Regions from separate parts of the Faecalibacterium duncaniae genome, predicted to be linked through region 1. Evidence: riboswitches for the same ligand, from Rfam matches in the RefSeq annotation. Region 1 holds a riboswitch; each other region holds the start of a gene.

The links. Region 1 has a riboswitch for cyclic di-GMP ahead of GXM22_RS09480 (CAP domain-containing protein). Riboswitches for the same ligand answer to the same signal wherever they lie in the genome.
Region 2: another riboswitch for cyclic di-GMP. It lies ahead of GXM22_RS14180 (leucine-rich repeat protein); the one in region 1 lies ahead of GXM22_RS09480 (CAP domain-containing protein).
Region 3: another riboswitch for cyclic di-GMP. It lies ahead of GXM22_RS15475 (leucine-rich repeat domain-containing protein); the one in region 1 lies ahead of GXM22_RS09480 (CAP domain-containing protein).
Region 4: another riboswitch for cyclic di-GMP. It lies ahead of GXM22_RS04155 (hypothetical protein); the one in region 1 lies ahead of GXM22_RS09480 (CAP domain-containing protein).

Annotation. Positions count from the first base shown of each region.
Region 1 is NZ_CP048437.1:1,949,753-1,956,998, reverse strand. It holds gene bilR (bilirubin reductase) at 1-1,068, shown strand, start outside; gene bilS (flavodoxin family protein BilS) at 1,096-1,599, shown strand; cyclic di-GMP riboswitch class I at 1,719-1,794, shown strand; cyclic di-GMP riboswitch class I at 1,920-1,995, shown strand; gene GXM22_RS09480 (CAP domain-containing protein) at 2,128-2,997, shown strand; gene GXM22_RS09475 (adenine nucleotide alpha hydrolase family protein) at 3,107-3,619, opposite strand; gene rnhA (ribonuclease HI) at 3,616-4,080, opposite strand; gene GXM22_RS09465 (ribonuclease J) at 4,484-6,286, shown strand; gene GXM22_RS09460 (DHH family phosphoesterase) at 6,336-7,246, shown strand, end outside.
Region 2 is NZ_CP048437.1:2,936,487-2,943,732, reverse strand. It holds gene GXM22_RS14195 (RpiB/LacA/LacB family sugar-phosphate isomerase) at 1-579, opposite strand, end outside; gene GXM22_RS14190 (SDR family NAD(P)-dependent oxidoreductase) at 648-1,424, opposite strand; gene GXM22_RS14185 (nucleotidyltransferase family protein) at 1,587-2,507, shown strand; gene GXM22_RS14180 (leucine-rich repeat protein) at 2,908-4,998, opposite strand; cyclic di-GMP riboswitch class I at 5,198-5,274, opposite strand; gene GXM22_RS14175 (putative ABC transporter permease) at 5,511-6,560, opposite strand; gene trmB (tRNA (guanosine(46)-N7)-methyltransferase TrmB) at 6,562-7,246, opposite strand, start outside.
Region 3 is NZ_CP048437.1:2,626,041-2,633,286, forward strand. It holds gene GXM22_RS15310 (hypothetical protein) at 1-829, opposite strand, end outside; partial or broken gene GXM22_RS15475 (leucine-rich repeat domain-containing protein) at 1,019-1,765, opposite strand; cyclic di-GMP riboswitch class I at 1,925-2,000, opposite strand; gene GXM22_RS12590 (MATE family efflux transporter) at 2,272-3,573, shown strand; gene GXM22_RS12595 (helix-turn-helix domain-containing protein) at 3,621-4,466, opposite strand; gene GXM22_RS12600 (ABC transporter ATP-binding protein) at 4,594-5,709, shown strand; gene GXM22_RS12605 (putative quinol monooxygenase) at 5,825-6,121, shown strand; gene GXM22_RS12610 (carbohydrate ABC transporter permease) at 6,194-7,060, opposite strand; gene GXM22_RS12615 (carbohydrate ABC transporter permease) at 7,060-7,246, opposite strand, start outside.
Region 4 is NZ_CP048437.1:879,925-887,170, reverse strand. It holds gene GXM22_RS04185 (PTS sugar transporter subunit IIB) at 1-38, shown strand, start outside; gene GXM22_RS04180 (PTS mannose/fructose/sorbose/N-acetylgalactosamine transporter subunit IIC) at 90-908, shown strand; gene GXM22_RS04175 (PTS system mannose/fructose/sorbose family transporter subunit IID) at 908-1,723, shown strand; gene GXM22_RS04170 (hypothetical protein) at 1,815-2,756, shown strand; gene GXM22_RS04165 (N-acetylglucosamine-6-phosphate deacetylase) at 2,760-3,947, shown strand; gene GXM22_RS04160 (ChbG/HpnK family deacetylase) at 3,965-4,771, shown strand; cyclic di-GMP riboswitch class I at 5,032-5,106, shown strand; gene GXM22_RS04155 (hypothetical protein) at 5,225-5,581, shown strand; gene GXM22_RS04150 (helix-turn-helix domain-containing protein) at 5,679-5,966, shown strand; gene GXM22_RS04145 (ATP-binding protein) at 6,023-7,246, opposite strand, start outside.

The DNA.
Region 1 (7,246 bases):
ATCTTTGCCCCCACCACCTTCGGCCTTTCGGACGAGGAATATCTGGCAGAGATGGAGCGGCTGGCCAAGGGCGGCTGCGCCATGATCATCATCGGCGACGTGCCGGTGGCCAAGAGCCGGTTTGAGAAGTCCCTGTTTGACAAAAAGGGCTTTGCTTTCTATCAGCAGATCTGCGAGACTGCCCACAAATACGACTGCAAGGTCTGCGCCCAGCTCCACCAGACCGATACCGACATGATGTCCATCATCAAGTGCATCCCGGGGATGCTGATGAAAAAGATCACCCCCGACCAGCTGCGGGAGCGGATGAACGATGCCGTGGGCCCCTACATCACCAAGATGTCCCAGAAAAAGATCCATCAGATCATCGCGGGCTTTGGCAAGGCTGCTGTGCTGGCAAAGCAGGCGGGCTTTGACATGGTGCAGGTGCACGGCGACCGGATGTGCGGCAGCTTCTCTTCCGCCATCTTCAACCACCGCACCGATGAATACGGCGGCAGTGCCGAGCGCCGCGCCCGCTTTGCCGTGGAAGCTGTCAAGGCAGTGCACGCCGCTGTGCCCGGCATGGCCATTGACTACAAGCTGGCTGTCCGGCAGGAGAACCCCCATTACGGCAACGCCGGTGTGGTGGAGGAGGAACTGGCCGTGTTCGTGCCCCTGCTGGTGCAGGCAGGCGTGACCAGCTTCCATGTGACACTGGCCAACCACTCTGCGCTGGAAAACACCATCCCGTCGGCCAGCCACCCCGAGTTCAAGGAGACCGGCTGCTTCCTCAAGTTCTGCGATGAGGTGCGCCGGTATACCAGCGTGCCGCTCTGCGGTGTGGGCGGCCTGAACGACCCCGATTTTGTGGAGCAGCAGCTTGCCAGCGGCCGCATCCAGTGCGCGGCAATGTGCCGCCAGCTGCTGGCCGACCCCAACTGGGTCAACAAACTGCAGAGCGGCAATGCGGCAAAGATCCACCGCTGTGTTCGCTGCAACAAAAAGTGCCTGGGCGGCCTGATCGCCCATCAGGGCACCCGCTGTGTCTATGATGCCCTGAACGCAAAAGAACAGGGCAGCATCTGATCTCAAAGAGAATAAAGGAGAATGACCATGAGCTACGCCATCGTTTTCAGCAGCAAGACCGGCAACACCCGCCTGCTGGCCGACACCCTTCGCGCAAGCTTGCCCCAGAATGAGTGCACCTACTTCGGAGCACCGGCCCCGGAGGCACTGGAGGCTGAGACCCTTTACATCGGCTTCTGGACGGACAAGGGCCATGCCGATGACACCCTCACCGCCTTTTTGCAGACCCTGAAGGGGAAGCGGGTCTTTTTGTTCGGCACCGCAGGCTTTGGCGGCAGTGCGGAATATTTCGAGCAGATCCTGGCAGCGGTGCAGAAATCGCTGGATGAGAGCAACACGGTCATTGGAACCTATATGTGCCAGGGCAAGATGCCCATGATTGTGCGCCAGCAGTACGAAAAGATGCTGCAGCAGCCCAACCATGCACCCAACCTCGAGATGCTGATCGAGAACTTTGACAAGGCGCTGGCTCACCCGGATGCCGCAGACCTCGACCTGCTGCGCAAAAAGGCGGCAGAGGTGCAGGCATAACGGAAGAACTCTTCAAAAAAGCAGATTTTTTGAGAAAGCTGCTCCAAAACAGTTGACAGGTTCTGTCCGATGTGGTAGGATAGCGTCGAGGAAATGGAAACGGCTCCTCAAGGTGAATTGAATATTCTCGGCAAAACAGTCGAAAGGCTGTGACGCAAAGCTACAGGGCCTGTAAAATGGCAGCCAGCTGCTTCTCAAAGAAATCTTTCTTTGGGCGACCTGCTTAGATTTTCTAGGTGTTGTTTTGCTGAGTGTATTGCAGAACAACACCTTTTTTCGTTCTCAAATTTCTTCCCAAAAGAAGAAAGGCACGCAAAACTGAATATCCTCGGCAAAGCAGTCGAAAGGCTGTGACGCAAAGCTATAGGGCCTGTAAAATGGCAGCCAGTTGCTTCTCATCACCTGAGGGTCTCCACAGCGGAGAATGGGTGTTGAGTGACCTTCATCTGAAGCATCAGATGTCGATTGCCGAGTATACCAGCAATCGACACCTTTTTTCATGGGGTAACACAAAAGAGGTTCAACACCATGCGTAACGCTTCGATGAAAGTCCTGAAGAATCTGGTCTGCTGCGCCGCATTCATCTGCCTGATGTTTGTTCTGGCAATGCCCGCACACGCAGCTTCCAAGGCCGATGAGCTGCTGCAGCTCGTCAACGCAGAGCGTGCACAGGCTGGTGTGGCTCCTCTGAGCATGGGCAGCAGCGCACTGAATGCTGCCGCACAGGCCCGTGCAAAAGAACTTACCGTCAATTACTCCTACAACCGCCCCAATGGCAGCCGCGAGTTCACCATCCTGCCGGAGTACGGTGTGGACGATGTTTCCGTGGGCGAGAACTACTGGGCAGCTGCTGAGGATGCTTCGGATGTGGTCGCCGCCTGGAATCGCTACGATTTCTTCAAGGAGCGGATGCTGGACAAGGATGCCACCTCCGTTGGCATTGGCTACTACGAGGGCGGCGAGTATGGCAATTACTGGGTGATGATCTTCACCTACGCCCGCGGCACCAGTGAGAACGGTTTTGCACAGGAAGTGCTGGCGCTGGTCAACGCTGAGCGTGCAAAGGAAAATCTGGCACCTCTGGCTATGGGCGATGCCAAGCTGCAGGCCGCCGCCGATGAGCGCGCAAAGGAAGTGGCAAAGGTCGCTTCCCACACCCGCCCCGATGGCACCAACTGTTTCACCGTGCTGAAGGAGTACGGTGTGTCTGATACCGCCACCGGCGAGAATGCCGCCTGGGGCGAGACCACGCCCGAAAAAGTCGTTGCAGACTGGATGGCTTCGGAAGGCCACCGTGTCAATATCATGGACCCCGCCGCCAAGTATATGTGCCTTGGCTACAACTACGATGCCAATTCTCAGTGGGGCCACAACTGGATCCAGATCTTCGCAAAGTAAGCGGATGACTTCCATTGAGCGTTGTACGATGAAATAAAATAAAGCAAAAAGAGATGCACCCCGCTCCCTGAACCGGTTTCAGGAAGGCAGGGTGCATCTCTTTTGTTTTTTATTCTGCTGCCATCTCAGCCACATCCTCGGGGCTGAAATCGCCCAAGGGCAGGATGAGCCGGCCCAGCGTCTCCTGCGGCAGGGCGGCAAGCCGGGCACTCTCGTCCGCAATTTCGGCAGGGCAGAGGACGTGCACGCCGTCTGCACCGGTCTCTACCCGGGCGCGGTGGCCGGTGGCAATGTACTGGATGCCCAGCCGGTCAGCCGCCGCCAGCAGGGCGGGGAAGCGCAGGTCGGCCGGGGCAGCGGTCTCCTCGGCCAGCTGGCTGGCCAGTTCGCTGGCATTCAGGGTGATGCACTCGATGCCCAGAGCCTTGGCGGCTTCCTTGGCGGCATCCACAACGGGGTCATCGGTGCACAGACGCACCACAGCGCCCATCACCGCAAAGCCCTGCTGCTGTAAAATGCGGACAGCTGCTTTGCAGCCCGTGCCGCCGCACAGGCCCACCAGCACCTTGTCCTGCTGCTCATAGGTATCGAACCCGCTGCCGGGCAGAAATGTATCGCTCATCGTCCCTGTCTCCCTCCGTGTGCCTGACTTTGTGCCACGGCCAGCTGGTCGCAGCGCTCGTTTTCCGGGTGGCCTGCGTGGCCCTTGACCCAGACATAGGTGATCTTGTGCCGGGCTTCCTGCTCCAATGCCTGTTCCCACAGGTCGGGGTTCAGGGCAGGGGAGCCGTCGGACTTTTTCCAGCCCCGGCGCTTCCAGCCCCTGGCCCAGCCCTTTTCCAGCCCATTGATGACGTACTGGCTGTCAGAGCACAGCCTCACCTCACAGGGCTCCTTGAGCTGGCGCAGGGCCTCGATAAAGGCGGTCAGCTCCATCCGGTTGTTGGTGGTGGAAGCATCGCCGCCGCTGAGCTCTTTTTCGTAGACCTTGCCGTTGAAGCGGTAGCGCAGCACTGCACCCCAGCCGCCCGGGCCGGGGTTGCCGCTGCACGCGCCATCGGTGTAAACTTCGACTTGTTTCATCTGTTTCTCCCGGAACTTGAATTTTTGGATACCTCTATTTAGAGCTATTTTTCCGGTTCTGTCAAGAGGAAAACGTATCATCCCCGGCTTTTCCGGCAAAGCTTTGAATTGACAAAGTGGACAAGAAATACTATACTGTTTGTAACAAAATGCGTATAGGGGCGCACCGATGCGGTGTGTCCGGCCGGAACGGGGCAGTGCCGCGGTCGCATCGAACAGATGGACTGACAGGGCAGAAATTACTCCGTTCCGGCCATCCCAGTGCCGAAAACGGGCATGGAAGCGAAAAATTCTATACGATGGTTTCGATGGGAGCGGCGGTGCGTTTGCTGCTCCTTCACAGCAGACAGGCCGCTCGCAAAGGGGTGTGCCTGCGTTTTGTAATTGATTTTGGAGGTACCGCATGGCACAGGTCAAAGAACAGAACCCGGCTCAGGCTCAGAACAATCCGAACAGAAACAGTGAATCCGGCGGGGAAAAGCGTACCCGCACCCGCCGCCCTTATTATAACCGGCGGCCCCGCCGCGCACAGCAGCCCAAGGAGGCCGCTGTGCCCATCCACATCTACCCGCTGGGCGGTCTGGGCGAAGTGGGCAAGAACATGACCGTGTATGAGTGCAACGGGGATATGATCATTGTGGACTGCGGCCTTGTATTCCCGGACAGTGAGATGTACGGCGTGGACATGGTCATCCCCGACTTTACCTTTGTGGTGCAGAATAAGGACAAGATCAAGGGACTGCTCATCACCCACGGCCACGAAGACCACATCGGCAGCATTCCCTACCTGCTGCAGAAGTTTGATCTGCCCATCTACGGCACCCGGCTGACCTGCGGCCTCATCCGGAACAAGCTGGAGGAGTTTGGCCTGGCAGGCAAGACCAAGTTCGTGGAGATCACCCCCAAACAGAAGATCAAGCTGGGCTGCTTTACCGTGGAGCCCATCCATGTCAACCACTCCATCCCCGATTCCGTGGCCTTTGCCATTGACAGCCCCGCCGGAACGATCATCCAGACCGGCGACTTCAAGATCGATTACACCCCGCTGGCCTGCGGCGTGACCGACCTGACCACCCTTTCGGAGTATGGTCAGAAGGGTGTTCTGGCTCTGCTGAGCGATTCCACCAACGCCGAGCGCCCGGGCTTTACCGCCACGGAGCAGAAGGTGGCCGCCGGTGTCCGCAACCTGTTTGCCCGTGCCCGGAACAAGCGCATCATCATTGCGACCTTTGCGTCCAATATCTACCGCGTCCAGCAGATCATTGATCTGGCCGTGGAGGATGGCCGCAAGGTGGCGTTCAGCGGCCGCAGCATGGTCAATAACACTGCCATGGCGCAGGAGCTGGGCTATATGCACATCCCCGAGGGCACCCTTATCAGTGTGGATGAGCTGAACCAGTACCCGCCGGAGCAGGTGGTGCTGATCACCACCGGCAGCCAGGGCGAGCCCCTGAGCGCCCTTTCCCGCATGGCCTCCTGCAGCCACCGCCAGGTGCGGGTGGGCCCCGGCGACTTCATCATCATCTCCGCCAACCCCATTCCCGGCAACGAGAAGAGCGTGACCAAGATCGTCAACGGTCTGCTCCTGCTGGGTGCGGAGGTCATCTACGAGAGCATGTATGATGTCCATGTTTCCGGCCACGCCTGCCAGGAGGAGCAGAAGCTGATGCTCACCCTGACCAGACCCAAGTATTTCCTGCCCGTGCACGGCGAGTACAAGCAGCTGAAAAAGCATGCCCTGACCGCCGCGTCTCTGGGCATTCCCACCAGCAACATCCTCATTGCCGAGAACGGCTCCAACGTTATCCTGAGCCGGGACGAGATCAAGCTGGGCGAGCCTGTCACCGCCGGTGCTGTGATGGTGGACGGCCTGGGCGTGGGCGATGTGGGCAATGTGGTCCTGCGTGACCGCAAGCATCTCTCTGAGGACGGTCTGGTCATCATTGTGGCTACCGTGGACAGCAAGACCGGCAAGGTGCTGGCCGGGCCTGACCTTGTGAGCCGCGGCTTTGTCTATGTGCGCGAGAACGAGAGCCTGATGGACGGGGCCCAGAGCATTGTGGAAAACGCGCTGGATCGCTGCGTGGAAGAGCATGTGCGCGACTGGAACAGCGTCAAGACCCGGGTGCGTGAGGCGCTGAGCAGCTATATTTACCGCCGCACCAAGCGCAGCCCGATGATCCTCCCCATTCTGATGGAGGTATAAGCCGGAAGCCGCCCCGCCGGGGCAGGCAGACCAGGAGGCAGAAGATTCCATGAAACAAAAACCGAGATGGACGTTGGAAATGCTGATCGCCGCGCTGGCAGTGCTGTGTGCACTGCTGACACTGGCGCTTCTGGTGCAGCGGCCCGCAGGCTGGCCTGCGCTGGCAGTGCTGGTGGTGCTGTGGGGCATCGGCATCTGCGTTTTCCGGTATCAGCTGCGGCGCTGGACCGCCAAGTGGGTGGCTGGCGGCAGCTTTGAAAATTCCAGGACCCAATACAGCCTGGAATCCCTCTCTCAGCCGGCGGCTCTGCTTTCTGGCGAGACGGTGCTGTGGTATAACAGCCGCTTCCGCACGGCGCTGCTGGGCGGCGAGGACCGGCTTGCAGGCAGGGCACAGAAGCTGCTGCCCGGCCTGGACACCGCACAGGCGCGCACCCCGGAGGGGCAGCAGCTCAATCTGGCCGACGGTGTGTGGAATGTGCACAGCAGTACCGTGCCGGGCGGCAGCGAGAGCATGACGCTGCTCGTGTTCAATGAGGAGACCGCCCTGCGCAGGATCGAAACGGAGTACAAGGCCAGCCGCCCGGGGTACATGGTGTTCCTGGTGGACGGCTACGACGATGTGTTCAGCGATATGCTGGACAGTGAGCGCGCCCGCCTGCTGGAGGGCATCAACCGGGTGCTGGAGGATATGATCGGCCGGGGCACAGGCTTTCTGCGCCGCGTTGCCAGCGGCCGCTATATCGCCGTGGTGGAAGAGCGCCATCTGGAGCAGTATGCCCAGCGCGGCTACGATGTGCTGGATAAGATCCGTGCTCTGGACCCCAGCGTGAACCTGTCCATCTCCATTGGCATCGGGCGCGGAGCCAAGACCCTGCGGGAAGCCCAGGATATGGCCGTGCAGGCGCTGGATATGGCGCAGGGCCGCGGCGGCGATCAGGCCGCTGAGATGACCCCGGA
Region 2 (7,246 bases), 990 kb from region 1:
CAGCTTGCTGAACTTCTCGCCTGCAATGGCTCCCTTGAGCAGGTCCTGGTCGATGCTCTGCAGGCACTCGATCAGGGGCTTGAAGGTGGCGGCGCGCACATCATCCAGAATGGCCTTGTTCCGCATCTCGGGCACAACGCGCTCCTTGGGGTAGCCCTGACCGTGGCCAAAGCCGAACAGCTTCTCGAAGCAGTACTCGAGGTTCAGCTCGCCGCCCCAGCCAAAGCCCTTAGCAAAGGGCATGGAAACGGCGTTGCCGTCGTTGACGTGGGCAAAGGTGTAAGCGTCCACGGGGTCCTCCACATGGCCGCAGATCACGCCGGGGAAGCTGTTCAGGGCCAGCATGGCACCCTCGCCGGTGCCGCAGCCGGTGATGACGTAGTCGGCCGCGCCGCTGTTCAGCAGGATGGCGGCCAGAATGCCGCACTGAACATAAGTCAGCTGGGCGGCATCCTCTGCGGTGTACATGCCGTAGTTGACCACCTCGTGGCCCATGGGCTCCACCACCTTTTTCAGGGCGGCTTCAATGATGCCGTTTTTGGCGGCCTGGCTGTTTTCGTTGATGAGTGCAATTTTCATGGGACATTCCTCCTGTTTTTTCGGATACCTCTAAAATACATGAGCGGCGGTGCGCTGTCAAGCGGCCATCAGCCCAGCTTTTTCTTCTGCTGGTGGGCCAGAATGGGCATGAGCAGGGGCGTGGGAACGAGCTTCTGGGCCGTGGTGGCAAGGCGCATCAGGGTGCTGGGCACGATGATGGTTTTGCGGCGGAGCATCCCGCGCATGGCTTCCTCCACGCAGAGCTCCGGGGTGATGCCCTTGAGGGCGAACACCACATCGGCGCGGTCGTTGAACTCGGTGTCCACGGGGCCGGGGCAGAGGGCACAGACATAGACCGGGCTGTGCTGCTCCCGCAGCTCCTCAGCCACGCCGCGGGTCAGGCTGACAACGTATGCTTTGGAGGCATAGTAGCCCGCCATATAGGGCCCGCCCGGCAGCAGGCCCGCCGAGGATGCCACGTTCAGGATGGTGCCGAAGCCCTGGGCTTCCATCTTGCGCAGAGTGAACTTGAACAGCCGGTGCATGGCCAGCACGTTTACCCGCAGCATGGAAAGCTCCTTGCCCGCGTCCGTCTCGGAAAAGGCACCGCAGGCACCAAAGCCCGCGTTGTTGATGAACAGGTCGATGCGTTCGTCTGCCAGTGCTTCGCACAGGGCGGTGACCTGCGCATCCTGCGCAAGGTCGGCGGGTACGATGCGGCAGAGGGTGCCGTGTTTCGCCCGGAGCTCAGCGGCAAGGGTCTCCAGCCGGTCGCGGCGGCGGGCGGTCAGAATGAGCCGGAAGCCCAGCCGGGCATAGCGGCGGGCAAACTCCCGCCCGATGCCGGAGGACGCGCCGGTGATCCAGACAGTTTTGGTTGACATAAGCATTCTCCTTTTCTGCGGAAACTCCATTGCCTCTATTCTATCACGGCAGCGGGTGAGAATCCATGCAAAAATTCAAGGAAAAGCTGTCCCTTGTTGCCCGGGAAAATTTGGAGTATAATAGACGCAAAGAACAGCGCACTGACGCAGGAGGAAAGAAAAATGAACAAACCGGTATTGGTGGTCATGGCTGCCGGCATGGGCAGCCGTTACGGCGGCATGAAGCAGATCGACCCGGTGGGCCCCAAGGGCCAGCCCATTGTGGAGTACTCCCTGTACGATGCCCACCGTGCAGGCTTTGAGACCGTGATCTTTGTCATCAAGCACGAGATCGAGGAGGCTTTCAAAGCCGCCATCGGTGACCGCGTCTCTCAGGGCATGAACGTGAAATACGCTTTCCAGCAGCTGGATGAGCTGCCCGCAGGCTTCACCATCCCCGAGGGCCGTGTCAAGCCCTGGGGCACCTGCCACGCCGTGCTGGCCGCAAAAGACCTCATTGATGGCCCCTTCGCTGTCATCAACGCGGACGATTACTACGGCCCCGAGGCCTTCAAGGTCATCTATGAGTATCTGTCCACCCATCAGGACGGCGCAGTTTACGATTACTGCATGGTGAGCTACCTGCTCAAAAATACCGTCTCTGAGAACGGCACCGTCTCCCGCGGTGTCTGCGTGGTGAACCCGGACGGCACCCTGCACAGCGTGACCGAGCGCACCGGCATCGAGACCTATGAGGGCGGCATCCGCTGCACCTCCCTCACCGGTGAGGGCACGGATGACCTGCCGGTGGAAGCACCTGTCAGCATGAACCTGTGGGGCTTCGGCAAGAGCTTCCTGGACGAGGCCGACCGCCGCTTTGCAGGCTGGCTGCGTGAGAATCTGCCCCAGAACCCCCTCAAGTGCGAGTATTTCCTGCCCACCGTGGCCAGCGAGCTCATCGATGAGGGCAAGGCAGCGGTCACCGTGCTCAAGAGCACCGATAAGTGGTACGGCGTGACCTACCGTGAGGATAAGCCCACCGTGGTGGCCGCCATCGCCCAGAAAACCCAGGAGGGTCTGTACCCCGAGGATCTGTGGGCGTGAGCAAAACAAAATCTGCTTGACTTTTTGAGCGATACAGCATATAATAAAGCTGTAAAAGAGATTGGTTGCAGTTCATAAAACTCACCAAGTAGCAACAAGAAGCCCCCGCGGTAGTGCGAATACCGAGGGGGCTTCCTGCTTGCTAAGGATTAGTGCTTACCGGCCTTGAACTGGTCGTCAAGCCACTTGCAGATGTAATAGCTGACTACACCCGCTGCGACGGACAGTGTAAAAGAGATTATAAAGTTCATAAAACTCACCCCCTTCCTCTTATAGATCGAGGTCGGAAGGCCGACAAGTACAGTATAACAGAAAATTCGACACATTACAACGCAGAAGCGCCCCATCCGGTGAAGGATGAGGCGCTTCTACGTATATTTGGGAATATTCGGGGATGGCGTTAGTTGTTCTTGAGCTCCTGTGCTTTCTGCCATGCATTCAGCACATCAAGCTTGCTTACGGGATTGGCCGGGAAGAACTTCATCTCTTCCGGAGCCGTGCCCTCATCATTCAGGTCAGGGATAAGCTCATTCTCCATGGCCCAGCGGGCGGCGTGCTGCAGGTCCATATCCCGCTCTTCCTGCCCTACATCGGGGTAGAGCAGTTCGGATTCGGGCATGGGTTTGCCTGCATCCTCCCACAGCATCATGGCAAGGGCGCTGCGGTTGCTGGGGAAGTAGGGCAGAGCCATCAGCTTGCCTGCAAATTCAGCACCCAGAGAATAGGCCTGATAGCCCAGCACTGCACCGCCGACAACAACAGTAGTGCCGATCACGATGGGGCCAACGATATCGGGCTCGTCATCTTCAATGGATGCATCCTGTGTCATGGCTTTCAGGGTCACGGCCTTTGCAGGCATCTCAAAGTCAAAGCTTTCCTTATCCTGATAAGCGTTCGGATCATCCAGGCCGGTGATATCCCAGTGGCCAAATTTCAGACCGCTATCTGCAAAAGCATCCTTATCAAATGCAACACTCACCGTTGCACCCTCGGGGACATTAAAGGAACCGTCCTCGTTGGCATTCTTTTTAACGATCTCGGTGATATCCTCGGGGTCAGCACCATCCTTGCCGGGCACTGTTACGCTGGTGATAACGCCGTCCTTCAAGGTCAGCGGGTGGCAGACCGGAGCTTTGGGGGCGAGCTCCCAATGGGCATAGAAGGTGATGTCCTTCGTAATTATTTCGTTCACATTCAAGGGCTGGTCATCTGCGGTGTACCAGCCGGTGAACTTGTAACCCGCACGGGTGGGATCATGGATGGCAGTCAGATCGTTTGCCTTGGTATCAGTGATTTTTTCGGTCTTATAAACCGGCACCTCAGCGTCGTCGTTCAGTTCGCCGCCCTTGGCATCAAAGGTCACCTTGCAGAGGTAAAGAAAATTGCGTTTTCTCAGTTTATCATTGGCATCAATGTTAGAATTGTCATCATTGTCTGCAAGCAGAGCATCTGCGGCGGCCTTGTAGTTTTTGTAGTAGATGGCACCATTGGGGTTCCCAGCTGGACAACCTTTCAGACTGTCTTGGAAAGAAGTCAATCCAGCAGGGAGCATAATGTATTCCAGATGGGTGCAATAGTCAAAGGTACCAGGTCTAATGGTTGTTACATTTTCCGGGATGGTGACGTTCGTCAGATTAATGGAAGTGCAAGAATTAAAGGCATGATAGCCGATCGTCTTAATATTCTCACCTAACGAAATCGTTTCAAGAGAAGTGCACCCTAAAAAGGCCCGGTGTCCTATCGATGTGGCAGCGTCCTTGATGGTAAGAGATTGCAAGTCATGGCATTGTCCAAAGGCATCATTGCCGATGGAAGTGACGCTCTGTGGAATGGTGACACTCTCCAGCTCAATGCAATAATAAAAGGCATCATCGCCGATCGTCTCAATATTCGTCTTAATATTCTCACCGAACGAAAGCGTTTTAAGATGAATGCATTGGAGAAAGGCTTTCTTGCCGATGGAAGTGACGCTTGGTGGAATGGTGACGCTCGTCAGACCACGGCAATCATAAAAGGCCTCATCGCCGATCGTCGTAATTTTTTTACCTAATGAAAGCGTTGTTGTAAGAGGGCATTCCGTAAAGGCCCGGTTTCCTATTGATGTGGCAGCGTCATTGATGGTAACAGAGTCCAAGTTGTGGCAACCTGCAAAGGCAGAATCGCCGATGGAAGTGACGCTTTGTGGAATGGTGACCTTCTTCAGAGCAGAGCAACCTCTAAAGGCATCATCGCCGATAGCAGTTACAGGGAATCTGCCAAAATCTGTGGGTATGGTGATGTCGTAGGAGCCATCAACAAGGGCACGAAATTTTGTGATGGTTGCAGTACCGTCTTCTGTATTTATCGTATAGTCATACTCGTAATCGCCATAGCTGGCTGTACCAGTTGGCGCTGACGTGTCTTCTGCAAATGCCGTGACTGCCGACAGGGGCAGCATGGTGATCATCATGCAGACCGCAACCAATAAGCTGATCAAACGCTTAGGTTTCATAATTCTTTACTCCTTTTCCATGATATTCCCAAAAACTCTCTCTATTTCAGCCAAAACAAAAGAGCGCCGCACCGGCCAAACGGCTGGTACGACGCTCTGAACCCTTGTAGACCCGCTGCGCGCTCGCTCTCCTGAAGGGAAGCCGACGCATCTTCACAAGGAGGTGCAAGGTTTCGGATTACCTTACCCGGAGAGAATAACGTGCGGCTGGCTGCCATATTACAGGCCCTTGTAGCTTTGCGTCGCAGCCTTTCGACTGGCTTGCCGATTCTTCAGTTTTTAGCAGGAATAGCATATTGCACAGGATAAAATACTCTTTTTTTGTCAATATGACGAAAATAGATTTGGAAGAGTGTACAAAAAAGGAACGTATAATGTTGAAAACAGAATGAGAACAAAAGCGTGCAGCAGAACAAGATCTGCCTGATTTTATGGAGAATGCAGCGCAGGAAAAATGCCCCTGACCGAAAGAAGCCGGTCAGGGGCATTTGGGGTTGCTGCAGCGGGCAGGGTCAGTGCCTGCGCTCGTACTTCAGGCGCTCCCGCAGCTCGTCCAGAGAGCGGTGCTTTTCGCCGTGGCGCAGCTTGGGGTAAGCGCGGAGCATACGGCCCTTGCCAAAGTACTTGGAGCTCCGGGTGCGGGCGCGCATCTCCTCGCTGCGGGCCTGCAGTTCTTCGGCCAGCTGTTCCAGACGGAGCAGCTCTGCCGTGCGCTCTGCGGTGCCCTTGGCGGCCAGCTTGACGGCAGCGGCGGCCTCAGAGGCATTGAGCCGGGCCTCCTGGGAGGACTTGCGGGCAGCCTCCATGGCCTCGTCGGCCTTGGCGCGCAGGGCGGCAGCGGCATCCCGGGGGCTCAGTTTGGCGGCATTGTCCCGGGCCTCGGCAGCTGCCAGCTTGAGCTGCAGGCGGCTCTCGTCCATCTTCTGGTCCACGTCCATGGCGGTGGTGCCCAGCAGCTCGGTCATGGCATCGGACACGGCGTGCATACTGTCGGCCACCTTTTCCAGAGCATCCAGCTCACGGGCCAGGTCAGAGGCCGCAAAGGCGGTCACCACCACGTCGGCGGCGTAGCAGGCGTACAGGATGCACATGAGGACAAAGCCCACCATCTGGGGGACCATCTCCACAAAGCCCGCGATCACGGGGTGAACGGCCTTCATCACCACAACGGTGCCAACGCCCCACAAAAGGGAGAACTCCAGGCAGATATATCCGCCGATGTTGAAGGGGAAGTCGCTGTAATCCCACCACCGGGTGTGGTAGAGCTTGTAGAGCGCCCAGCCGCCCACCAGCTCCAATACGCTGGGCAGGATCACGCCGCCGAGATAGAGCAGCAGCAGGTTGTCTGCCAGCGGCGAAAGGGTGAACAGCACAATGATCATGCCAAAGCCGTAGATGGGGCAGACCGGGCCGTTCAGAAAGCCGCGGTTCACCAGCTGGCCGGTGGAAACGGCGGCATAGATGACCTCCAGGCACCAGCCCAGGCAGGAGTAGATCAGGAAAAACGCCAGGATCTGATACAGCGAAAAGCCGCAGACCATGGTGTTGACAAAAAAGGACATCTTACTCCTCCTTTGCGGCGGCAGCGGCTTCCTCCGCAGCCTTCCTCTTTTTCAGGACCTTGGGTTCGATCCAGGTCACGGCGGCATCGCCGGGCAGCTTTTTGGCGATCAGGGCCTTGATCTTGATGCCCATCTCGGTGAACATCCCCTCGTGCTCGGTGCGGATGTTCCACTCCGGCTCGTTTTCGTGCAGGTCAAAGGTCTTCCAGGTGATCTCGTAGCCGGAAGCGGGGAAGTACTCCAGGCTGTCGCGGAACAGGTCGTCGTCATCGGTCTTGAAGTAGATCTCGCCGCCGTCCTTCAGGAATTCGCGGTACTGGATGAGCTGGCGGGGATAGGTGAGCCGGTGCTTGTTGGAGGAAGCGTTCTTGCTCCACGGGTTGCAGAAGTTGATATAGATGCGGCTGACGGTATCCTGGGCGGTGAGCACGCCCTTGATGCGCTCGATGTCGGTGCTCATGATCTTCACGTTGTCGATGGGGCGGCCTGCCTCGGTGTAAGCGGCCTCGATCTTGCGCTTGGCAAGGATCAGCACCTTGTCGGTGATGTCGATGCCCAGATAGTTGTTCTCCGGGTGGGCGCAGGCCAGCTGGGAGATAAAGCCGCCCTTGCCGCAGCCCAGTTCCAGCACAAAGGGCTGCTCCGGGCGGGCATACTGTGCGTGCCACTTGCCGCCCCAGATCAGG
Region 3 (7,246 bases), 680 kb from region 1:
CCAGCAGGGCCAGCTCGGCACGGTTTGTGGGGATGGCAGTACCGGCGGGCAGAGCGGTTTTCAGGTACAGCTCCGTGCTCAGCTGGTAGCCCTGCCATGCCAGAATGGCGGTGCCAACAGCGGCAGTGCCAACCACTGCGGTGGTGCCCAGAATGTTGGGCTCGTCCTCCTCAATGGAGGCATCCTTTGTCATGGCTTCGATGGTCACACCACCGGCAGGCATCTGGAACTTCAGGGGGTTGTTCTTGACATCCACATCCAGCGTTTCATCGGTGGTAATCGTCCACTGGTCAAATGCAACGGCATCGCTCTGGCTGGTGTAGGTCACGGTCACGTCAGCCTTTTCGGGCACTTTGGCGATCAGCTCGCCCTTGTCGTTCTTCTCAGCCTTGATCTCTTCGTCACCATTCTTAATGGTAACATCAGCATTCTTGACGGTCAGGGTGTAGAGCTTGGTTGCAGGGGTCAGTTCGGCGGCCTCTTCGCCAACAACGACCTTTGCATCCGCATTGCAGATGGTCTCGTCATTGCTGTCGTTCACTGCAATACCAAAGGTGTAGCTGCCGGTCTTTTTGTAGGTCACATTCAGGGTTGCTTTGATATCACTGCTTCGGGAAGTCAGTTTCATCATCTGAGCCAACTTCTGAACAGTGTATTCTTTCTCGGTCAGTTCCTTGCCGTTCAGTTCTACCTTTTCAACTTCATCACCGTAGGTGAAAGCAACACTGCCATTGAGAATCTTGTTCATATCAGTACCGGGGGCAATGGCAATGTTCACATCAACGGGAGTATTGACCAAGTAGTCGCTCTTGGAGGTGGTCACATCCATCTTGCAAGGGATTATAACCAGCCCATCTTGACGAAGCTGCTCATTATTGCCGCCATGCGAATCCTCTTTATAATTAATTCCAGTGAAGTTTTTGCTAGTGCCATCCGTCTTGCCATCAAGAGGAACAAAGGGAGCGCTTACAAGAGCATTCCACTGATCGGCTGTTCCGGCATAATAAACTTTTGTCAGCGAAATCGGCCTACCAAATGCCGCAACTTCAATTCCTTTCAAAGATGCAGGGAAAGTAACCGTTCCGAGCGCACAATTGTAAAATGCTTTCCTGTAAATTCTTTCAGTGTTAGAAGGAATGACAACATTCATAAGTGAAGTACAGTTCTCAAAAGCACCCCAACGAATATCTGTAATCCCTTCTGGCAGATCAATCCTTTCTAGGCTCGAACAATTCGAGAAGCACTCCATCTCAATTGTTGTGATTTTGCTATTACCTTCAAAAGTAATATCATTTAGCCCTGTACAATTTGCAAATCCCCACCATTCAATCTTTTCAACATTCTCTGGAATATTAACACTTTTCAAAGACTCACAATGATAAAAAGCACCCGAGCAAATATATGTCACCGATTCTGGAATTTTAACTTTTTGAATCTTGCCACAGGTTGCATTCCAATACTTAAAATTAGAATGATATTCTGCTGCAAACGCGGCCTGTCCGATTTTACTCAAAGAATGTCCGTCAAACTCGGCAGGAATATCAACTTCATAATTATTTGCCGCAAGCACATCTTCCGAGCCAATGTATTGTACCAACGTTGCAGTGTCATCATCATTTACACTATACACAAAATTTCCATCTTGTGTTTTTATTCCATCCGTATGAAACTCACCGCTTTTTGCATTATCTGCAAACGCTGACACCGGAAATAGTGTAAGTAGCATACATACTACAACCAACAAGCTGACGAAACGCTTTTTCATAAAAATCCTCCTTTTATGAATTACTCCCAAAATATAACCATGCCCGCACAAAGCAAAAAGAGCGCCGCACCGGCCAAATGGCTGGTACAACGCTCTGCGTTTTGTACTTTGGGAATCTACCGCCCCTTGAGGTGATGCCCATGTGCGGTATGGTTGAGAAAGTGCGGCTGGCTGCCATATTACAGGCCCTGTAGCTTTGCGTCGCAGCCTTTCGACTGGTTTGCCGTTTTTTCTGTTTCAACGTGGCATCTTACACAAAAATCATAAAACTTTTTTTTTTTTTTTTTTTTGTCAATAACCCAAAAGCATCTTTGGCAAGTTGCACAAAAGCGATAGTGTTTGTATGGCATTTTCGGATAGCAGCATCGCCCCGGGGAGAAGTGTTCCGTTTGGGAAATGATGGCGTGTTTCCTCGCTTTTTCGTTGAAATATGCCAAGTTTTATGATATAGTAGTAGTCGTTTTTACGTTTCACTCCCCTATTCTCCCCGCGGAAAGGAAGCTTCCATGAACCTGACAAAGCAGTTCTTCAAGTATGTGTCGCAGAATATTTTCGGTCTGATCGGCACATCGTGCTATATTCTGGCCGACACCTATTTCATCGCCCAGGCGGCGGGCACCGACGGCGTGACCCTGCTGAACCTCTGCCTGCCCATGTACAACCTGATCTTTGCCTTCGGCTCGATGATCGGCCTGGGTGCGGCCACCCGGTACGCCATCCTGCAGGCGCAGGGCGAGGCGCGGGCGCAGCGGTTTTTTTCCAACGCCATCCTCTGCGCCTGCCTGATCGCCATCCCGTTCATGCTGGCGGGCGCGTTCTGCCCGGGCACGCTCCTGCAGCTCATGGGCGGCGATGCGGACATCGTGGCGCTGGGCCTGAACTACACCCGCATCTTCCTGCTGTTCACCCCCTTCTTCATGTGCAACTACATCTTCTCGGCCTTCGTCCGCAACGACGGCGACCCGTCCCTTGCCATGGTGGCCACCCTGAGCGGCAGCCTGTTCAATGTGGTGTTCGATTACATCTTCATCTTCCCCATGGGGCTGGGCCTGCCCGGCGCGGCGCTGGCAACGGCCATCTCGCCGGTGCTCAGCATCGCCATCTGCAGCCGCCACTTCTTTCAAAAGAGCAACACGCTCACCTTTGTCCGGCAGGCTCCCTCGGCCCGGCTGCTGGTGCAGAGCTGCCAGCTTGGCATCTCCGGTTTCGTCGGGGAGCTCTCCTCTGCCGTGACCACCACCGTGTTCAACTTCCTGCTGCTCCGGCTGGCGGGCAACGTGGGCGTGGCCGCTTACGGCGTGGTGGCAAACTTTGCGCTGGTGGCAACAGCCATCTTCAACGGCGTGGCCCAGGGTGCCCAGCCGCTGATCAGCCAGTGCTACGGCAAAAATGAGATGGCCGGAGCAAAAAAGCTGCTTCTGCTGGGCTGCGGCACTGCGCTGGCGCTGGCGGCGGTGTTGTACGGTGCCGTGTTTGGCTTTACCGATACCTTTGTTGCCCTCTTCAACAGCGAGAGCTCTGCTTTGATGGCCGAATATGCCCACAGCGGTATGCGCATCTACTTCCTGGGCTACTTCTTTGCAGGCTGCAATATTGTTGCGGCGGGCTATCTGGGTGCGGTCAACCGCCCCACCGAAGCCACCATCACCTCGGTCAGCCGGGGCGTGGCCGCCATCGTCACCTGCTCGCTGATCCTGAGCGCCCTGTTCGGCATGAACGGCGTGTGGTCGGCCTTCCCCGCCGCCGAGGCCATCACGCTGGCCCTGACGGTGTTCCTGCTCAAGCGCCCGCAGTCTGTGTGCAGCTGAACGCCACCACGGAAAAGAGCCGGGTGCTGCCCCGGCTCCTGAACATTTTAAATATACAGTGCCTGCTCCCGCTGGCTTTCCGCCGGGCTGAGGGGCCGCGCTGTCTGACCGGCCAAGGCCCGCCACTGTGCGGGGGATTGGCCGGTCTCTTTTTTGAACACCCGGCACAGGTAGTTGGCCCCCGAGAAGCCGCACAGGCTGGCTATGACATCCAGCGTGTATTCCCGGTGCAGGAGCAGCCGCATGGCTGCTTCCACCCGCACAGTGGTCAGGTAGCGCCCCGGGGGCACCCCTACGGCGGCAGTAAAGGTGCGGACAAGGTGGCTCTTGGAGACTCCCAGCCGTTCACTGAGCTCCTCCACACCGTACAGGCCAGCGTAGTTCTGGCGGATATCCTCAATGGCGGCCTCCACCAGCGGCGGCAGGGGCGGGGCGGCGCTGTCGGCCCCCGCAAGCTCACAGAGCAGGGCAAAGGCCAGCTGGCTGGCAGCCCGGCTGCGGGGCGTGTCGGCCTCGGCGGCAAGGCGGCCCAGCAGCTCTGCGGCGGCGGGGCAGGTCTCGCCCCGGGCCAGGAACGGCAGCTCCGTCAGCCCGGCAAGGAACTGCACCGCCGCCTGTCCGGTCAGCTGGATGCAGAGCAGGTGGCTCTCCCCTTCCGGGGTCAGGGTCAACGGGGCACGGCTCAGTACCAGATGGCCCGCCGCCGCGCTCTGGGGCGGCAGGATCAGTGCGCTGCCCGCCGGGGAGGGCGAGGCATCGGTCAGGCTGGCAGTGCATCTGCCGCTGGAGATCAGGCAGACCCACAGCCCCTCGCCGGTCAGGGTCAGGGGTTCTTTGGGCTGGATATCCCGCACCACGCCAAGGGCTGCGGTGCTTGTCCAATCATAAAGCAATATCTGACACCTCGAATCAATAAAATGCTATTTTATATCACAAAGTTATCTGTTATTATAATACCAACGAGAGCGTGCACCGTCAAGGTGCCGTAACATAGAAAAATTTTAATGGAGGCAATGACCTATGGCTTCGATTAGCTGCCAGCACATCTACAAGATCTATCCGGGCGCTACTGCTCCTGCTGTTACCGACTTCAACCTGGAGATCCAGGATAAGGAGTTCATCATCTTCGTCGGCCCCTCTGGCTGCGGCAAGTCCACCACCCTGCGCATGATCGCCGGTCTGGAGGAGATCTCCAAGGGCGAAATGTACATCGGCGGCCGCCTGATCAACGACGTTCCCCCCAAGGATCGTGATATCGCCATGGTGTTCCAGAGCTACGCTCTGTACCCCCACATGACCGTTTACAAGAACATCGCGTTCGGTCTGGAGCTGCGCAAGACCCCGAAGGACGAGATCGACCGCCGCGTTCACGAGGCTGCCAAGATCCTGGAGATCGAGCACCTGCTGGACCGCAAGCCCAAGGCTCTGTCCGGCGGCCAGCGTCAGCGTGTTGCTCTGGGCCGTGCAATGGTTCGTAACCCGGCAGTCTTCCTGCTGGACGAGCCCCTGTCCAACCTGGATGCAAAGCTGCGTACCAGCATGCGCACCGAGATCATCAAGCTGCACAAGAAGCTGGCTACCACCTTCATCTACGTTACCCATGACCAGACCGAGGCTATGACCATGGGCGACCGCATCGTTGTTATGAAGGACGGCATCATCCAGCAGGTCGATACCCCGCAGAACCTGTACGATATGCCTTGCAACATGTTCGTTGCCGGCTTCATCGGCAGCCCCCAGATGAACTTCCTGGACGGCACCGTGACCAAGAACGGCGATCAGTACGCCATTGACCTGGGCGGCGACACCATCCCCCTGCCCAAGGAAAAGACCGCTGACGGCAAGCTGGATTCCTATGTTGGCAAGAAGGTCAAGATGGGCATCCGTCCTGAGGATATCGACGACGAGCCCGAGTTTATGGCAAAGCACCCCGACTGCCACCTGGAGGCTCAGGTCGATGTGTCCGAAATGATGGGCGCTGAGATCTACCTGTACCTGGAGTACAAGGGCAACAAGATGACCGCCCGTGTCGCTCCCACCTCCAAGGCACGCAACGGAGACACCGTCCGCGTTGCATTCGATCCGCACAAGGTCCACCTCTTTGATGTCGAGACCGAGCAGACCATCCTGAACTAAGTTCTCCAGGGATCATCTTTTGATCCTCCTAATAAGCAAAAGCCGCCGGGAAGCGATTTCCGGCGGCTTTTGTCTAAAAGAACACACATTGGAACATTATAAGGGAGATTTCACCATGGAACACATGATGCTTCTGGTCACCTACCGTATGCTCCCCGGCCAGCGGGACGCTTTTCTGCAGGAGGTTGCCGCTGCCGGCATTCTGGCAAAGGTCCAGCAGGAGGACGGTTTTGAGCGCTACGATTACTACCTGAGCGCCGCCGACCCGGACGAGCTGCTCATCGTTGAGGAGTGGGACTCCGAAGCCCAGCAGCAGGCCCACGTAAACACCGACCACATGGCCCAGCTCCGCGCCATCAAGGAGAAGCATGTTGCTTCCACTGCGATGCAGCGCATTGCCAAAGCCGACTGAGCACGAGAGGATAGAAAAGCACCCGCAGCCTGCTGGCTGCGGGTGCTTTTTTCAAAGGAGAGAAGGGAATGCTCAGCCCTTGACACCGCCCAGTGCAACACCACGGACGATGAACTTGGACAGCAACAGATAAACAATGATCACAGGCAGGATGGCAATGGCCACCAGCATATAGACCTTGCCCATATCGAACTTGAGGAAGTCGGCACTGCGGAGCTGTGCAATGAGGATGGGCAGGGTCTTTTTGTCTGCCGTATCCAGCACCAGTGCGGGGATGAAGTAGTTGTTCCAGCTGGACACAAAGGAGAAGATGGCCTGCACCGCCAGAGCGGGCTTCATAATGGGAAGCACGATATGGTTGAAGGTGTAGAACTCCCCTGCGCCATCAATGCGGGCGGCTTCCACGATCTCCATGGGCAGGCTGGCATCCAGATACTGCTTCATAAAGAAGAACACCGCCGGGGCCGCAATGCTGGGGATGATGAGGGGAATGAAGCTGTTCTTCAGGCCCATCTTCGTGATGAGCTGCAGGAAGCCCAGCGCCGAGACCTGGGTCGGCATGGTCATAATGAGCAGGATGATGGCAAACGCCGCCTTTTTGAACCGGAAGTTATAGGCGTAGATGCCGTAGGCTGTCAGAGCCGAAAAATAGACGCTGAGGGCAGCCGAGCAGCCGGACACGATCAGGCTGTTCCGCACACCAGTCAGCACCGGGATGTTGGCATCCGACAGCACGTTTTTCAGGTTGGTCATCAAGGATCTGCCCGGCAGAAAGGAAAAGCCCTTCTGGATCTCAAAATGGGTGCGAGTGGAATTGATGACCAGCACATAGAAGAAGAACAGGCATAAAAAGCTCAGCAGCACCAGCGCCGCATAGCACACCGTGCGGCGGGCCGCAAGGGTCGCTTTTTCGGATCTTGTCTTGACTGCGTGTGACATTATGCTTTTCCTCCCTTCACCTGTTTGGCCGCCTGCCTGTGGGCCTTGCGCTCGGCCTTGCTCAGGCCGTCGTCCTCCTTGGTCAGGGCCATGTAAACGATCACGCAGAGCACTGCGCACACCAGGAACAGCACCACCGAGACCGCGCCGGCCATGCCGTAGTTCTTGCTGAACAGGTGGTTGTTC
Region 4 (7,246 bases), 1.1 Mb from region 1:
ATGATGTTCCGCAGGAACTTTCCAAGGTACTGGGCTGAGCGTGGTGCTCTGCCTGAAAATAGAAAAAAGTACAAGGAGGAAAAATCGCTATGTCAATTACCGCTGCAATCATCTGTGCAGTCGTGTATGCGGTCATCAACTGGCTTGACCCGTACACCCTGTCCTGGCAGTGCCTGAACCGCCCCATCGTGGTGGCACCGCTGGTCGGCCTGCTTCTGGGCGACTTCCAGACCGGCATCATCATGGGTGCTTCGCTGGAAGCAATCTTCATGGGCATCTCTGCTGTGGGCGGCTCGATTCCGTCCGACTGCCTGTCCGGCTCCATCATCGCTGTGGCGTATACCATCGTGGTGGGCGGCGACGGTGCCATGGAAACCGGTCTGGCTCTGTCCCTGACCATCGGTACCGTGATGTCTACCATCAACACCATGCTGATGCCTCTGTGGGCCGGCCTGGCTCCCTACTGGGAGAGACTGGCTTCTGAGTGCAAGCCCAACAAGTTCCGTGCCATCTCCATGGTCGTCAACTTCATCGCCTGCCTGCCCGGTGCGGCAATCATCTTCTTGGGCGTTGCCTTTGGCATCGAGGGTCTGCAGGCTGGTCTGGCTGCCTGCCCCGCATGGGTCATGACAGGTCTGGCCGCTGCCGGTACCATGATGACCGCCGTCGGTTTCGGCATCCTGCTGTCCATGATCTGGTCCACCGATATCGCTGTGTTCTACTTTGTCGGCTTTATCTGCGCCAAGAGCCTGGGCCTGAGCAGCCTTGGTATCGCCGTCATCGGTGCAGCCATCGCCCTGACCCTGTTCTTCATTGACAAGCGCATCATTGATGCAAAGAACGCTGTGGCTGCTGCCCCCGCTGCGGGTGCTGCTGCCCCTGCCAACAGTGAGGAGGATTTCTTCTGATGGAAAAGAAAGTTGTCAGCGCAGAGGAAAATAAGATCCTCAAAAAGATGTTCTGGAACAGCCATCTGGTCTTTGCAAACTTCAACATGACCAAGATGGAAGCCAATGGTTTCACCATGACCATGGCCCCCGCCGTGGAGAGTATCTATGGCGACGATATCGAAGGCAAGAAGGCCGCTTATGCCCGCCATCAGTCCTTCTTCAATACCCATGCAGTCGCATTCAACTTTATCGCAGGTCTGTGCTACGCACTGGAAAAGGACTGCCACGACGGTAAAGTTCCCGGCGAGACCATTGATGCCATCAAGGCTTCCCTGATGGGCCCCACCGCCGGTATGTTCGACTCCATCTTCTTCAACTGCCTGCGTGTCATCGGTGCCGGTATTGCAATCGGTCTGTGCTCGCAGGGCAACATCCTCGGCACCTTCATCTTCATCCTGCTGTATGGCATTTCGCAGTCCCTGCTCAAATGGGTCCTGCTGAAACTGGGCTACACACTGGGCACAAGCTTCATCAACACCGTCTTTAACAGCGGCCTGATGAGCGTTGCGACCCGCTGTGCATCCATCCTCGGCCTGATGATGGTCGGTGCCATGACGGCAACCACCGTGGGCTTCCCCCTGAACTGGACGCTGAACATCGGCGAGACCTCCATCGTGGTCTCCGAGCTGTTTAATGCCATCTATCCGGGCATTCTGAGCTTGGCTCTGGTGCTGTTCATGATGTGGCGAATCAAGAAGGGCAACCGCCCCACACAGCTGATCATCGGTCTGCTGATCTTTGGTCTGCTGGGCGCATTCCTTGGAATCTTCTAAAAAAATCAGATCGCCTGATCCTGCAAGGGGTCCGCAGTCCGGCAGGAGTAAAACGCTTCCTGCCGGACTTTTTTGTAGAAGGAGAACGGATATGACATTGCAAGACCTGATGATGCTGTATGGTGTCACCCTGGGCAAACGGCGCACTGCAAAGCAGAAATATCTTTTTGCCCAGCAGCTCAACGAGAGCCTACCGCCGCTGGGCTGGCCGGTGCGGGTTCAACAGAGGGAAGGACGGTTTTCCAAGATCGAAAACCTGATTGCCGGGGATCTGGCAAATGCAAAGGTCGTCATTGCGGTCCCCTTTGATACGCCGGCAAAGGCGCTGCGGCCCCAGAAATACTATCCGTTCCATCCGGACAAAAATGTTCAGCAGCGGGGGAGAGACCTTGCACTGCAATGCGTGCTGGAACTGCTCTGTTTCGGAGCGGCCTGCCTGATGTTCTGGTCCGGACGGGGAACCGGTGCCATGCTGCCCCGGACGCTGGCGGCACTGCTGCTGGCAGGGGTAGGTGTCTGGCTGCTGCTGCCCCATGCAAGCCCCTGCAACTTCAGCCGCTGTTCCGGTGCGGTCGCCACTGCCGTAAAGCTGGCGGAGGACCTGAGCGGTGAGGAGAACATCGCTTTTGCCTTCTGTGACCATGCAGTGGATAACTATGACGGCTTCCGGCTTCTGGCGCAGGAGATGCCAACTGCGGCAACTGTTCTGCTGCTGGACAATCTGACCAGCGGCCCGGCAGTGGCGCTGGCGCACGGCGAGTACCGGAAAGAGGCGGCGGAACAGCTGTGCAGTTTGTTGCCGGAGGATAAGGTCTATGACCGGAACTACCCGGAGGAACAGCGGCAGCGGAATCTGCTGGCGCTCTTTCCCAGAGGGATGATGCTCAGCTGTGGACGAGTGGAAAAAGGCGAATTTGTTGTGGAGAATACCTGCTGTGCACAGGACCATGTACTGGATCTGCCCCGGATGGAGCGGATGGAACGGGCGTTGGCCGATTTTGCAAAACAGGAAGCAAATAAGAAGGAGAACTGAATTATGAAACTGCATTCCAACCGCATTTATACGCCGGAAGGCCCCAAGGCAGGTGTGCTGACTGTGGAAGGCGGCAAGATCACTGCCTTTGCAGAAAACACGACCGACCCCGAAGCCATTGAATACGGCGACCAGCGGATTATCCCCGGCATTTTTGATACTCATAACCACGGCACCTGCGGTTATGATATCATGAATAAGAATGCCCCCCATGAAAAGCAGATCGCATCCGTGAAAGGTTATCTGAAGGGGCTGGCAAGTCAGGGCACCGTGAACATCTTCCCGACGGTGTGCGACCCGGATTCCATCCGTGCGGTGGCAGAGGTGGCAAAAGAGGGTGATCAGGACGGTGCAACCATTCTGGGTATCCACAGCGAAGGCCCCTGGCTGAACCGCACCGGTGAAAAAGGCATCCGTACCGGCTGGCCGGAGGTAAGTATGGAGACGGCACATGCCATGGTGGAAGCCGGCGGCGGGTGGCTGCGTCTTGTGGCACTGGCACCGGAGATCCCCGGGATGGACCCCATCATCGAGTATTTCCTCTCGCAGGGCATCACAGTGGCAGCCGCCCACAGTGACAACAACTATAAGCAGGCCATGGCCGCCTATGCCAAGGGCATCAGTGTGGCGACCCATACCGGCAACGTCATGACCGATATGCATCACCGGGACATCGGCGGTCTGGGAGCAGCCCTGACCAATGAAAACGTTACCTGTGAGGTGATCTGCGACGGCCTGCACATCTGCGATGAGATGCTGGGCATCTACTTCAAGGTCAAGAGCACCGACAAATTCATGATGGTCAGTGACTGTACGGCTCTGTCCGGTGCACCGGTGGGCAAGTATGAGGGCATCTTTGAGGGGATGGCCCTGAATGTGACCCCGGAGGGCTTTGTTCTGACCGATACCGGCCGCCTGTGCGGTTCCAGCCAGCCGGTGCTGTTCGACATCAGAAATCTGGTGAACAATGTTGGCATCCCGCTGGAGACCTGCCTGAAGATGGCCTGCCTCAATCCCTGCATCAAGTATGGTTTTGCCGACCGCAAGGGTACCATTGAAGTGGGCAAGGACGCAGATCTGGTGGTCATCAGCGACGATTATCAGGCACAGGTCACCTACGCCGAGGGCCGGAAGGTCTATGACCGCAGCACCGAGGGCAAGATCTTCAATGCGGATTATCTGAACCGATAAGGACAAAGGAAACAGCTATGAGCAAGAAGTTGATCGTAGTAGCCGATGATTTCGGCTTCAGTGAGGCATACAACTATGGTGTCATCAAAGCCTATAAGGAGGGCGTGGTCTGCACCCTCTCGCTGATGAGCAACATGGCCGCCGTCCCCCATGCGGTGAAACTCTGGCAGAGCGAGTGCCCGGAGGTGCCGCTGGTCCAGCACACCAATTTTGTGCAGTACCGCCCCGTCAGCGCCCCGGAAAAGGTGCCCACGCTGGTAAACGAAGAGGGAATGTTCTACCGCAGCTATCTGTGGAAGAGCGAGAATCCCAATGATGCCAAATGCAAGGGCGAAGTTTACCCCAGCTATGAGGACCTGTATACCGAGACCATGGCCCAGCTGGACCGGCACAAAGAACTTGTGGGACATTATCCCCGGCATTTTGAGGGCCACAGCGCCATGACAAGGCCCATGGAGCAGGCGTTCCGGGATATCGGAAAGAAGCTGGGCATCCATAACATGGGCGATACGCTGGCCGAAGAACTGCCGATGAAACCGGCCTGCGAGCTGTTCAGTTTGGGCAACAGCAACGCAATGGAGATTCTGAACCGGGGCAGCCGCCCGGAGGACTGGCTGGAAGACCGCTTCGGCATCCTGAGCTCTCCCTACGAGTACAATATCCTGCATTTCCATCCGGGTTATCTGGATCAGTACCTTCTGGACAATACTTCCCTGACCCTGCCCCGCTGCCGTGATCTGGCGACCCTGTGTGACCCGCAGGTTCGTCGCTGGCTGGATGAGCATGAGGTGGAACTGACCAACTTTGATGCCCTGTACGAATAACTGCGCCATTTCCAAGTGATACTTTATCATCCTCCATAGGAACGCCGCTGCACAGAATTGCGACCTGTGCGGCGGCGTTTTCTTAGTAATGGCCTAACCCTCTCAGCCAAAGTCTTTAACTGAGAGGGTCACCCCCCACCCCCCCGTCAAATCGCACTAAAAAATAGACTGCATTTGTTACAAATGACAAACTCATGGAAAACCCCTTGATTTTTATATAAGGGGGGTATAATAAAATGCAAAAGAGCACCCCCACAAAACAGAAGAATCGGCAAACCAGCTGGAAGGCTGCGACGCAAAGCTAAAGGGCCCAGACCGGGCAGCCAGCTGCACTTCCCCATAAGTACACCACAGCGTCACACCAGCCTTTCGGGGCAGGTGCGGCGCCTTTTTACATTTACGGCGGGTGCAGGGAAAAGCGTTTGGGATACTTCATAAGGGAGGAAAAAGTTTATGAAACCAAAACGTGTAGTAAGTTTGCTGGTGGCGGGCTGTATGGCCGTCTCCATGGTGCCTGCTTCGGCGGTCACGGCGTTTGCGGAAACGGTGGGGAATACGTCTGCCTTGGCTGTGCTGGCACAAAATGCAGCAACAAGCGGCCCTTGCGGTGCAGAAGATCAGACGGAAAGTGTTTCTTGGGAAGTGGAACAAAACAATACGGCTGCGGAGAATCCTACATATACACTGAGCATCGAAGGTTCAGGTGCAATGGCGGATTACAATGCAATCACAGATGATGGAACAGTTGAAGATGACGGAACGGCTAAGAATTATACAATCATAACCCCGCGTGAAAACGCGGGGTTATGATTTGTCCATTTTTCGTGGATGCCCCAAGCGGCTAGATATCCGTAGCAACTCCGAGTTTTCGACTTCTCACGCTTTATCGAAAATTTGGAGGTCACACATGAGTTTTGATCCGAATGCTATTGGTAACCGTATTTTTACTTTGCGTACAAATGCGAAGTTATCGCAGGAAAAACTTGCTGAAAAACTTGGTGTTTCCCATCACCACCTGGGCGATCTTGAAAGGGGAAGCTCCAATGGCTCTGTAAAAATCCTGATCGATATTGCAGAATACTTCCATGTCAGTATGGATTATCTTCTTTTGGGTCGAGATCCTTCTAGGAATCAGTTTCAAAATGAACTGCAAGCCGCTATAGATCATCTTGAAAAAATCAAAGGTCTTTTATAATCACTTCAACAAGAAACGCTCCTGCCAGTTTTACACCGGCAAGAGCGTTTCTTGTGTTATTCAAAAATATCGGCAAGGGTAAGCAGCTGTACTTCTCCGCGTTCCTGTGCCTGAAGCAGACCGTCCGTAAATCCGCCTTTCGAGAAAATGTAGTAGTGGTAGTTTGTTCCTTTCCCAAAGACTGCTGCATATTCCCGAATCAGTTCCAGTTCGTCCAAACCGATTTTTTCATTGCGGTATTTGCAGGAGCCAATGATATAGTCATTACCCTCAACCGGCGTTCCGACAATGTCGATCTGGATCTGCTTCTTTTTTTGAGGGTCGGTTCCCCACCACTGCCCGATCTCACTCAACTCGATAGGAAGATCATTCGCATAATAGAGCAAATAGTCTTGACACATCTTCTCAAAAATCAGGCCCATATAGTCTGGAAAATACTGCTTCACCGCATGGGGGTAGGTCTTTGCGATCCGCCCCGAATCAATGGCACTTGCATTGACCGGCACAAAACGGTACCAAAAACGAAAAAAATTGTCCGCCAGAAGATAGATCGTTTTTTTGCCCGGTTTCTCTGTGATCGGCGTTTCTTTTTTGACGATTCCAAGGTCTATCAACGTTTTGAGGTACTTCGCCACCACAGAGTTTTCTTCACCAACTTTTGTGGTGATGTCGTTCAGGCGAGAAGCCCCCTCTGCAATTGCCTTGATGATTGCATTATAAATTGCAGGCTCACGCAGCTCCTGCTTTAACAGGTTGGCCGGTTCCTCATAGAGGTAGCTGGAACGGTCAAACAAGTTTTCCATCAGTGCTTCATCTACGCTGTCCCGAACATCCAATTTGTTGATATAATGCGGAACGCCGCCTGTGATGCCATAAATCAGGGCGTTATCTTCCTCAGACAGATTCGGATGGAATACCGCAGTTTCCCTATAATCCAGCGGCATGATCTTGAATTGCGCTGTTCTGCGCCCATACAGAGGGCTTTCTTTGCCCAAAACCTGACTTTCCATAAAACTCATGGACGAGCCACACAGGATCAGGTACATTTGGGACTCTGTCCATTTATGGTCGATGATGTGCTGAAGCATTGCGGAAATAGCGGGTTTAGCCTTTGCAAGATAAGGATACTCATCAATTACAAATACGATCCGCTGCTCCTTGGAGAGAGCTGTCAGTTCGTCCAATGCTGCATCGTAGGTTGTAAATTCCGGAGATGATTCTGCATTGGGTCGTTCAAAACTCATGATTGCCTTGGACAAGGCTTCCAGATTTTCTTTTCC